Regions from separate parts of the Mesorhizobium sp. WSM4817 genome, predicted to be linked through region 1. Evidence: riboswitches for the same ligand, from Rfam matches in the RefSeq annotation. Region 1 holds a riboswitch; each other region holds the start of a gene.

Region 1 (3,264 bases):
GGCGGGGCGGTTGTTGTCGAGATGGACGCAGCTTTCCGTCAGCACCAGCGTCTTGACGCCGTGCGGCGCCAGCGTATCTGGCGTTACCTCGCCGCCCGGCTTCATACCGTAATACCAGCCGGCGAAGAAGAAATCGGGCTCGACCGCGACCAGGTTTTCGAGCGCCGGGTATTTCGGCGCAAGTTCAGGGATCGCGCCCTGCTTGGCCTTGAATTCCGGACCGACCTTGTACCATCCGGTGATGCCGGTCAGGCCGACGATCGACGGTTGCAGCCCCAGCGCGAAGGCCATCTCGGCCATGTTCATATCCTGGATGACGGCACGCTTCGGCGCGGCGTCGAACGTCAGCGGCGTACCGCAGCTGTCGACTGTTACCGGGAAAGCGAAGGCGGTCTGGGCAAGCAGCAGAGAGGCAAAAGACAGTGCGAGGCGTTTCACGGATGTTGCTCCTTGGTTAGATCAGAAGAGGCACGGTTCGGGACTTCGAACACCGTGAGTTCGCGGTCTTCGGTCGGATGGCGCAGCCGAAGCACGTCGACGCCGAAAATCTCGCGGATCAACTGCTTGGTCAGCGCCTCGCGCGGACCGGCGAGTGCCTGCAGCCGGGCCTCGTTCATCACCGCGACCCTGGTGGCAAATGGCGTGACCAGCGACAGATCATGCAGCACCGCCACGACGGTCATGCCAAGCTGCGATACGAGTTCGAGAAGTTCGCTGCGGGCGCGCGGATCGAGATGATTGGTCGGTTCATCGAGGAACAGGATTTTCGGCTCCTGGGCGATGGCGCGCGCCAACTGGGCGCGTTGCCGCTCACCACCCGACAGCGAGCCGATCGTGCGGCCGAGCAGCGGCAGCAGGCCAGTTCTGCGAAGCGCTTCGGCGACGACGTCGCGTTGCTCGCTCCTGCGTCGCCAGCCGGCATGCGGGACCCGCCCAAGTCCGACGTAGTCGATCACGGCAAGCCGCGGATCGGGCTGATCGGTCTGGCCGACGACCGCCATGTGCAGCGCCCGCTCGGCGGCCGGAAATGTCTCCAGCCGGCGTCCGGAAAATCTGACACCTCCCGCGCTCGGACGCAGCGTGCCGCATAGCATGCGCAGCAGCGTCGTCTTGCCGGCGCCGTTGGGACCGATGATGGCGAGGCGGTCTCCCGCCGCGACGGAAAGGCTGACCGCACTGACCAGGCGCTGGCCATTCGCCGTGGCGCTCAGTTCACGCGCTTCAAGAAGAGGCTGGCAGGCATCCAACTTACCGTCACTTTCTCAAATGGCGACGGAAGGAAGCTGGACCGGCCGACAAGACCGATGTCCACGTCTCCTCCCGGCACACCCCGTCCGGTCAACTCGTGCGATGGCAGGTCTCCTGGCTCGCGGGTCCTTGCGCCATCCTGCCTTCCCAGCCTTGGCCAGTGGCATTTCGGATTTTGCTCGCCGCTTACAGTTGCGGGGGCAGCCACGGCCTCGATCCGAAGATCTCACCGTGTTCCCTTTTCACCCCTCGCCTTTCGGCTTGGGGACCATCAGTCAGCCACCCTAGTTTTCCGCCAATCCCAGCGCAATAAATTTCCGGGTTCCGGAGTGCCCCGCGAGCAATGGTCTTGTCAGAACGAGCATACCGAATCTCGTAATGTAATAACGTTACTACTTAAAAGACAACGCCTGCGCCTGTCAACCCCTTCGCCCAACGCTTTCGGCTTGCCGATCACCGTCGCATTGCGCGGTGCGCAATTTCGATCAAACTGCCTCCACCAGTAAGCGATACCATGACCTGGCCAATGCGCAGTCCCACAGCGAGGAGCCATATGAACCCGACCGAGAAAGCGCTGTGGTTCGTCGAAAGCCATCTGCCGGAGGCCATCTCGCTCGACGATGTCGCCAACAGCAGCGGCGTGTCGCGCTTTCACGTGACGCGGGCTTTCGGCGCGGCGACCGGACGTTCGGTGATGGGCTACCTGCGTTCTCGCCGCCTGACCGAGGCGGCGCGCAGGCTCGCCGCCGGCGCACCGGACATCCTCTCGGTCGCGCTCGACGCCGGCTATGCCTCGCATGAGGCTTTCACCCGTGCCTTCCGCGACCAGTTCGGCACCACGCCGGAACTGGTGCGCGCGCAAGGCTCGCTCAAAAACCTCGATCTCGTGGAGCCGATCCTGATGGACCAGTCCTTCCTCACCAATCTCGAGCCGCCGCGTTTCGAAACCAGCCGGCCGTTCCTCATCGCCGGTCTCGGCGAGCGCTACAGCTGCGAAACCAGCGCCGGCATCCCGATGCAGTGGCAGCGGTTCGGCCCCTATATCGGCAACATTCCAGGCGAGGTCGGCGACGTCGCCTATGGCGTCTGCGTCAACGGCGACGATGCAGGCAATTTCGACTATATCGCCGGCGTCGAGGTGTCCGATTTTTCGGACCTGCCGAAGGAGTTTTCGCGCGTACGCGTGCCGATGCAGAAATACGCCGTGTTCGCCCATCGTGGCCACATCTCGACCATCCGCCGCACGGTCAACACGATCTGGAACAAATGGCTGCCGGCCTCCGGGCACAAGATTGCCGACGCGCCCGAATTCGAGCGCTACGGCCCCGAATTCGATCCGCGCAGCGGCAATGGCGGGCTGGAAGTCTGGATACCGGTCGGGTGAGGAAGGGCCAGTTTTCAACTTGTGTTGGAGACTAGTGTCGAGGCGCTCCGCCTTATCTTGCCTACTCCCCTTGTCCCACAAGGGGAGTAGGGAAAGACGCTACAACTCCAGGTTCCAGTTCTGGCCGACCAGATCCTTGCCGAAGGCGTGGTGGCGTTCCTGATTGGCCAGCTTGAACCCGGCCGCCTCGTAGATGCGGCGCGCTGAGGTGAGCACGTCGTTGGTCCACAGCGTCAACGTCTTGTAGCCCTTGGCACGGGCAAAGCGGATGCATTCCTCGACCAGCCGCCTGCCGATGCCGAGACCGCGCGCCGAGGGTTCGACGTAGAGCAGGCGCAGCTTCGCCACCGCGTCCGACTGGCGCACGACGAAGACCGAGCCGACGACTTCCCCTTCCCGCTCGGCGATCCAGCTGCGTTCCCATTTCGGATCGTAGGATTTGGCGAAAGCGCCGAGGATTTCGGCGACCAGCGCCTCATAAGTTTCGTCCCAGCCATATTCCTGCGCGTAGAGCAGGCCCTGGCGATGGATGATCCAGCCGATGTCGCCGACCTGCAAGGACCGCAGCATGTAAAGGACCTTGGGCTCTGCACTCTCGCCCAGTAGGTGCTGCACCGTCTGCATCGCCTTGA
Region 2 (3,264 bases), on a different contig from region 1:
CAACCGCATCGACGGCAGGCGATCCGCGTCCGCCTGCCACGCCGCCGCCAGCCCGGCCAGATCGCTGTCGGTGAAGGACAGCGCCACGACATCCGCAGGCGTCTGCCTGAGATCGACAGGCTCGGCAAGATCGTCGAGCGAGGCGGATGTGGTGGTGAGGATGTGCATCGCGGCTCGTGCCTGAGGTCAGCCGGCGAGGATACGCTCGATGGCCGGGCGGTTCAGCCCTTTCAGGCCGATGACGACGAGGCGGGAGCGGCGATCGTCGGCGGCGGTCCAGGCGCGGTCGTAATAGTGGTTGACGCGCGGCCCGACTGCCTGCAGCAACAGCCGCATCGGCTTGCCGCCGACCTCGACGAAGCCTTTTACGCGCAGCACGTTTTCTTCTTCCGCCGCCGTGGCGACACGCAAAGCCAGCTCTTCGGGATTGGCGATCGACGGAATGTCGATGACGAACGAGTCGAAATCGTCATGCTCGTGATCGAGCTCGTCATCGTGGTGGGTCTTGCGGTTCTCGATGTCGTCCTCGACGGCAAGGCCGAGGCCGAGCAGCACGGAGGGATCGACCTTGCCCTGCGAGGCCGGCACGATCTTCACCGCGCGGGCGGCGTGCTTGCCGATGACGGCATTGGCGCGGGCCGAGCCGGCGGCGTCCATCAGGTCGCTCTTCGACAATATGATCAGGTCGGCGCAGGCGAGCTGGTCCTCGAACACCTCCTCGACCGGATCGTCGTGGTCGAGCGTCTCGTCCTGCGCGCGCTGCGCCTGCAGGGCGTCCATGTCGTTGGCAACGCGGCCTTCGGCCAGCGCCGGTCCGTCGACCACGGCAATGACGCCGTCGACCGTCACCCGGCTCTTCACCGTCGGCCACTGGAAGGCCTGGACCAGCGGCTTGGGCAGCGCCAGCCCGGAGGTTTCGATCAGGATATGGTCGACCCTGGGCGTCAGCGACAGGATCTGGTCGAGCGCCGGGACGAAATCGTCGGCGACGGTGCAGCAGATGCAGCCATTGGCCAGCTCGACGATGTTTTCCTCAGGGCAGGTGTCGATGCCGCATCCCTTAAGAATCTCGCCATCGATGCCGATGTCGCCGAACTCGTTGACTATGATGGCCAGCCGCTTGCCGCCAGCGTTTTCGAGCAGATGGCGGATCAGCGTCGTCTTGCCGGCGCCAAGGAAGCCGGTGACGACGGTGCAGGGCACGCGCGAGACGGAAGTGGTCATATCTGGTCCTTCAAAAGGTCGAGGGGAGGGATGCGGGCAACGAGGCCGCGCTTCAGGCAATCGGGGCGGCCGCGCCATGGGATGAGGCCGTCGGTCGAGGTGGCGAAGAGTTTTGCGCCGGTGATGAGATCGGCGCCGCTGGTCGCGGTCAGGTCGCCGAAGACATAGCTCCAGCAGCCGTCGCGCAGGATAGCGGCGCTGAGGCGGCGCTTGCAGTTGCCGAGGCATTCGACGCTGCGGATACGGATGTTTTCGCCAGAGGCGGCGCGGCGCGTGTCTTCGGCCAACAATTCGCCGGCGCGAGGATGGCCGTCGGAGCCGGTCTCGTCACGGCAGGAGGCGCAGACGATCACGGTGACGTCGGCCAGAGCATCATCATCGCCGGACAATACGCCCGCTGTCTCAGCCGAAAAACTGCTGTCGCGTTCCAAATCAGGCTCCTTGCCCGGAAAACCCGCCAGGCGATCGGATTTTTATGTCCTAGACGGCAGGTCTCCTGGCTCGCGGGTCATCGCCTTGGTGCCGCCTTCCCGGGATTTTCCCAGTGGTTATCGGCCTTGGCTCGTCGCTTACAGTTGCGGGGACAGCCGCGGATTTGAAATCGGATTTCGCACCGCATTCCCTCTTGGCTCCTCCCTTTGCCGAGAGGAGACCGTCTGAACCGGATTTAGGCTTGTGGAGGCAGTCGTGTCAACGCACGTCTACGACGCCGCAATGTCGGCGAGAGCCGAACCCAGATCCCCCGCAGGCGTCACCTCGATGCATTCGAGCCCGAGCCAGCCCTGCATCAGCTTCAATTCCTCAAAAAGTTCGGCGGCGGTTTGCGGCGGCGCGCCGGGTTCGGCATAGGCGGCATGGACGCGCAGCACGCCGGCCGGGCGGTCGGCCTTAAGGTCGATGCGCGCCACGATCCTTTCGCCGAGCAGGAACGGCAGCACATAATAGCCGTATTGGCGCTTTTCGGCAGGGGTGTAGATCTCGATGCGATAGCGGAACTCGAACAGTCTTTCCGTACGTGCTCGCTCGAAGACAACCGGATCGAACGGAGCGAGCAAGGCGCGCGCCTCGATCTTGCGCGGAAAACGGGCATCCCTGTGAAGATAGGCTGGCTTGCTCCAGCCTTCGACGGTCACCGGCAAGAGGTCGCCGGCGTCGACCAGTTCCTCGATGCGGCCTTTGATGTCAGCGGGAGAGAGGCGAAAATAGTCGCGCAGGTCGCCTGCTGTCGCGACGCCGTGGGCGCGGGCGGAGATGCGCAGCAATTCGCGGTGCGCATCCTCAGGCGAGGGCACCGGCAGGGCAAGTATTTCCGGCGGCAGCACGCGCTGCGGCAGATCATAAAGCCGCTCGAAGCCACGACGTGACGCCGTGGTGATGCGGCCGGCCCAGAACAGCCATTCGAAAGCGTGCTTGGCGTCGCTCCAGCCCCACCAGCCGCCGGAGCCTTTCTGGCCTTCCAGGGCGGAAGCGGCGATCGGGCCGCGTTCGACGACCTCGCGATAAATGTCTTCAATGTAGGCGGCGCGCTCGCGGCCCCACTTGGCCAGCCCGTTATACATTTCCTCGCCACGTTCGGCCCGTTCCATGCGCCAGCGCATCAGCGGATAGGTCTCGACCGGCAGAAAGGAGGCTTCGTGCGCCCAATATTCGAAGACTTTGCGCTTGCGCGTCACGGCGGCGTTGTCGAGCAGGGCGAGCGGGTAGGGGCCAAGCCGCGAATAGAGCGGCATATAATGGGCACGCACCACCGCGCTGACGGAATCGATCTGCAGCAGACCGGTCCGGCCAAGCACACGGGCCAGATGGCGGCGATCCGGCGTGCCGTTAGGGCGAGGATCGGCAAACCCCTGTGCGGCAAGCGCGATGCGCCGGGCCATGGCGAGCGAGATTTTTTGCTTCATGCAGACGGCACTCTGTCGGCGTTCGACCAAAGGTGGGAGCGATGATTCCGCGCCATGCTAGCAGGGTTTTGGCGGCATCCATGTCAGGAGAGAAAAGTGGAGTAAACAGTGAAGGAAACTCAAACAGGAGCGGATCGGA
Region 3 (3,264 bases), on a different contig from region 1:
CGCCGAACAATGCCACCCAGCCGGCCGCGAACAGGATGTCGCCCAAAAGGCCGCCGATCCATGGCAGCGGATAAAGCAAGCCAAGCGCGATGCTGACGGCGATGGCCGCGACATAGATCAGCGGCGGCCACGGTATAAACCCCGGTTTCTGCTGTCCCGGTTTCTGTTGGCCCGGTTTCTGCTGATGGTCGGTCATTGTGCTCCTCCCTCCATCAAAGTGCCGTTGGCCTTGGCAGTGCAGGCGCCGGCGAGATCGCCGAGATGCGCCTTCCATTCCGCAGCCTGGTCGTTGCGGTAGAGCCGATCCAGCGTGGCCTCGCCCTCGAGCGTATCGAGCATGCAGACACAATAGCTGCTGCAGAACTCCGTGTCGCGCGATTGCTCGCACGATGCCTGGCACTCTTTGAGGAAAGTGACCGGCCTGGTTTCGACGGCTGCCGGCATGACTTGCGAAAACAGCCAGAGCGAGCCGATCAGCACCGGCTGGTGGATCAGATAGAAGGCGAGGCTGTGCCGGCCGATAAAAACCAGCGGATTAGTCCAGCGGCCGGGCGCCAGGCCCGCCAGCCGCGTCAGCACGCCGGAGGCGAAGGCAAGTTTTGCCGCTGCGATGCCGACAAGCACAGCGCCAAACCATGGAAACAGCGGGACATAATCGTTGGAGCGCGGGTTGGTTGCCGACAGGCCGACCCACCACAGGGCCGGATGATCGAAGATCTCGGACCTGAGGTAGAGCGGCGCGGTGATGACGAAAGCTGCGACAACCAGCGTCACCAGCGCCGGCAGCCGCAGAAACGCCAGGCCGAGCAGGCTGGCGAGCGCGATCTCGTGCAGGATGCCGAAGAAGATGAAACTGTCGGGTGTGGCAAGCCTAGTGGCGGCCGATATGGCGAGCGCCGCCCCGCCGACCATGGCGAAGCGTTTCCAGAAGCCGTTCCAGCGGATTTGCTTGCCATGGGCGAGGAACAGGCTGACGCCGACCAGGAACAGGAAGGTCGACGCGATGCAGCGCGCGTAGAATTTCCACCAGCCAAAGGCAGTCAGGCCGGGATCGGTGTAGCCGAAGAATTCGAGATCCCAGGTGAAATGGTAGCTCGCCATGGCAAGCAAAGCGATGCCGCGGGCGACGTCGATAGCGATGATGCGCCTGGATCGGTCCTGAACGGCCGGCGTAGGAATGGTCATGGTCTCGCAATTCTGATTCAGTGCTGCAAGACGACTATCATGGTTGCCCCGGACAAAAGAAGACAGGCGCCGCCCTTCTTCCTTCTCCCCTTCTTGTGGGAGAAGGTGGATTGGCGCGCAGCGCCAAGACGGTTGAAGGGGTGCTGGCCGGAGCGCTGTTGGTGCCAAGCTGGAACACCCCTAATCCGACCTCGCTTCCCGAGGCCACCTTCTCCCACAAGGGGAGAAGGAAGAGCCCACGAGAAACGATTACCTTGACGGCGCGTTCGCGCTGCTAGCTGGCGGAATTTGGTTTGCCGGGCGCGGCGATTCTGCCTATAGTCGCAGCCGTCGTCGGTTCCGTTTTGGAACCAAAGAGGGAATGCGGTAAGGGCAAAATCGCCCAATGCCGTGGCTGCCCCCGCAACTGTGTGCGGTAGTCCTCTCCATATGCCACTGAAGATTTTCTTCGGGAAGAGCTTCTTCGGGAAGGTGGGGAAGGGCGCTGATCCGCGAGCCAGGAGACCTGCCGGCGACAGGAGAACTGACTTCTATGCCCTCGGGTGGAGGGCGAAAGGACAAGACATGAATACCGCTTCCGTCTCGCTCGGCGCTTCCGTCTCCTCGCAGTCGCGCTTCGTGCAGTTGGCGCTTGCTGCATTTCTCGGCGTTTTCGTCATGGGTTTTGTCGGCTTCTCGCATATCGATGCGGTCCACAATGCCGCTCACGACTATCGCCATTCGATGGGCTTTCCCTGCCACTGACGAGGGGCTGTCACCATGACACTGTTTCGCAACGTCGTGTTCATCGCGGCGATCGCAGGGCTTGTGGCCGGCGTCGTTCTCGCCTGCATGCAGGCCTACGCCACGGTGCCACTCATTCTAAAGGCAGAAGTCTACGAACAGGCCGGCGGTGGTCACACGCATGACCATGGTCTGGCGCCGGCCGCAGCAGGCAGCAATGCCATGAGCAGCGCCGTTCCGGCTGAAGCAGCCACCCCGGAAGAGGAAGGCTGGGCGCCGGCCGATGGCTTCGAGCGCTTCGCCTTCAACGTCGTTGCCAACGTCGTCACCGGCATCGGCTTTGCGCTGATCCTGGTCGCCGCTTCGGAGTTCGCCGGCGGCATCGGCAAGTGGCGTCAGGGTATGTTCTGGGGCCTTGCCGGCTTTGCCGTGTTCACGCTGGCCCCGAACCTTGGCCTGCCGCCCGAACTGCCGGCGATGCCGGCGGCCGATTTCGCCCAGCGCCAGATCTGGTGGACGGCAACCGTAGTGGCGACCGCGGCCGGTCTCGGGCTGCTCGCCTTTCGCAAATCGCTGCCGCTGGCCATTCTTGCCGTGGCGTTGATCGTGGCGCCGCATATTGTCGGCGCGCCGCAGCCCGACAGTTTCGAATCGCCCATCCCGGAAGGCCTGCACCACCAGTTCGTGGTGGCGGTGACGCTGACCAATCTGGTGTTCTGGCTGGTGCTCGGCGCTGTCGTCGGCTTGGTGCGCGGCCGCTTGACCGGCGCCGCAACCGGCCTGCGCGATAGCCTTGCCTGATCGCGCTGCTCCAGGCAGCAAGCTGACCCTGGTCGTCGGCGGTGCACGCTCGGGAAAGAGCGCGCATGCCGAAAGCCTGGTGACGGCCTGTCCAGCGCCGTGGACCTACATCGCCACGGCGCAAGCCTATGACGACGAGATGCACGAACGCATCGCGCTGCACCGGGCGCGGCGTTGCGACGGCTGGACGACGATCGATGCGCCGCTCGATCTCGTCGGCGCGATCGGGGCGCTGCCTGACGGCCGGCCTGTCCTGATCGACTGCCTGACGCTGTGGCTGTCCAACCATATGCTGGCCGAACGCGACATTGAGGCCGAATGCCGAGGGCTGGCGGATGTGCTGTCGCGGCCGCGCGGCCCGTGGTTCGTGGTTTCCAACGAGGTCGGCCAGGGCATCGTGCCTGACAATGCGCTTGCCCGCCGGTTTCGCGATGCCGCCGGCCGGCTCAACCAGCAGGTCGCCGCCGTCGCCGGCACGGTGCTGCTGATGGTGGCGGGACTGCCGCTCAAGGTGAAGTGATATGACCGATATCGATGACAGGGACGAGCAACGCC

The links. Region 1 has a riboswitch for cobalamin ahead of AC0L2K_RS23535 (ABC transporter ATP-binding protein). Riboswitches for the same ligand answer to the same signal wherever they lie in the genome.
Region 2: another riboswitch for cobalamin. It lies ahead of AC0L2K_RS08995 (DUF1636 family protein); the one in region 1 lies ahead of AC0L2K_RS23535 (ABC transporter ATP-binding protein).
Region 3: another riboswitch for cobalamin. It lies ahead of AC0L2K_RS08820 (CbtB domain-containing protein); the one in region 1 lies ahead of AC0L2K_RS23535 (ABC transporter ATP-binding protein).

The regions. Positions count from the first base shown of each region.
Region 1 is NZ_JBVVQQ010000019.1:27,821-31,084, forward strand. Features, by position in the region: gene AC0L2K_RS23530 (ABC transporter substrate-binding protein) at 1-438, opposite strand, end outside; gene AC0L2K_RS23535 (ABC transporter ATP-binding protein) at 435-1,247, opposite strand; cobalamin riboswitch at 1,336-1,536, opposite strand; gene AC0L2K_RS23540 (AraC family transcriptional regulator) at 1,802-2,632, shown strand; gene AC0L2K_RS23545 (bifunctional helix-turn-helix transcriptional regulator/GNAT family N-acetyltransferase) at 2,732-3,264, opposite strand, start outside.
Region 2 is NZ_JBVVQQ010000005.1:49,911-53,174, reverse strand. Features, by position in the region: gene AC0L2K_RS09005 (cobaltochelatase subunit CobN) at 1-168, opposite strand, end outside; gene cobW (cobalamin biosynthesis protein CobW) at 187-1,224, opposite strand; gene AC0L2K_RS08995 (DUF1636 family protein) at 1,221-1,655, opposite strand; cobalamin riboswitch at 1,694-1,896, opposite strand; gene AC0L2K_RS08990 (winged helix-turn-helix domain-containing protein) at 1,926-3,125, opposite strand.
Region 3 is NZ_JBVVQQ010000005.1:13,231-16,494, reverse strand. Features, by position in the region: gene AC0L2K_RS08830 (methyltransferase family protein) at 1-196, opposite strand, end outside; gene AC0L2K_RS08825 (heparan-alpha-glucosaminide N-acetyltransferase) at 193-1,185, opposite strand; cobalamin riboswitch at 1,503-1,712, shown strand; gene AC0L2K_RS08820 (CbtB domain-containing protein) at 1,750-1,929, shown strand; gene AC0L2K_RS08815 (CbtA family protein) at 1,945-2,709, shown strand; gene cobU (bifunctional adenosylcobinamide kinase/adenosylcobinamide-phosphate guanylyltransferase) at 2,732-3,229, shown strand; gene cobO (cob(I)yrinic acid a,c-diamide adenosyltransferase) at 3,231-3,264, shown strand, end outside.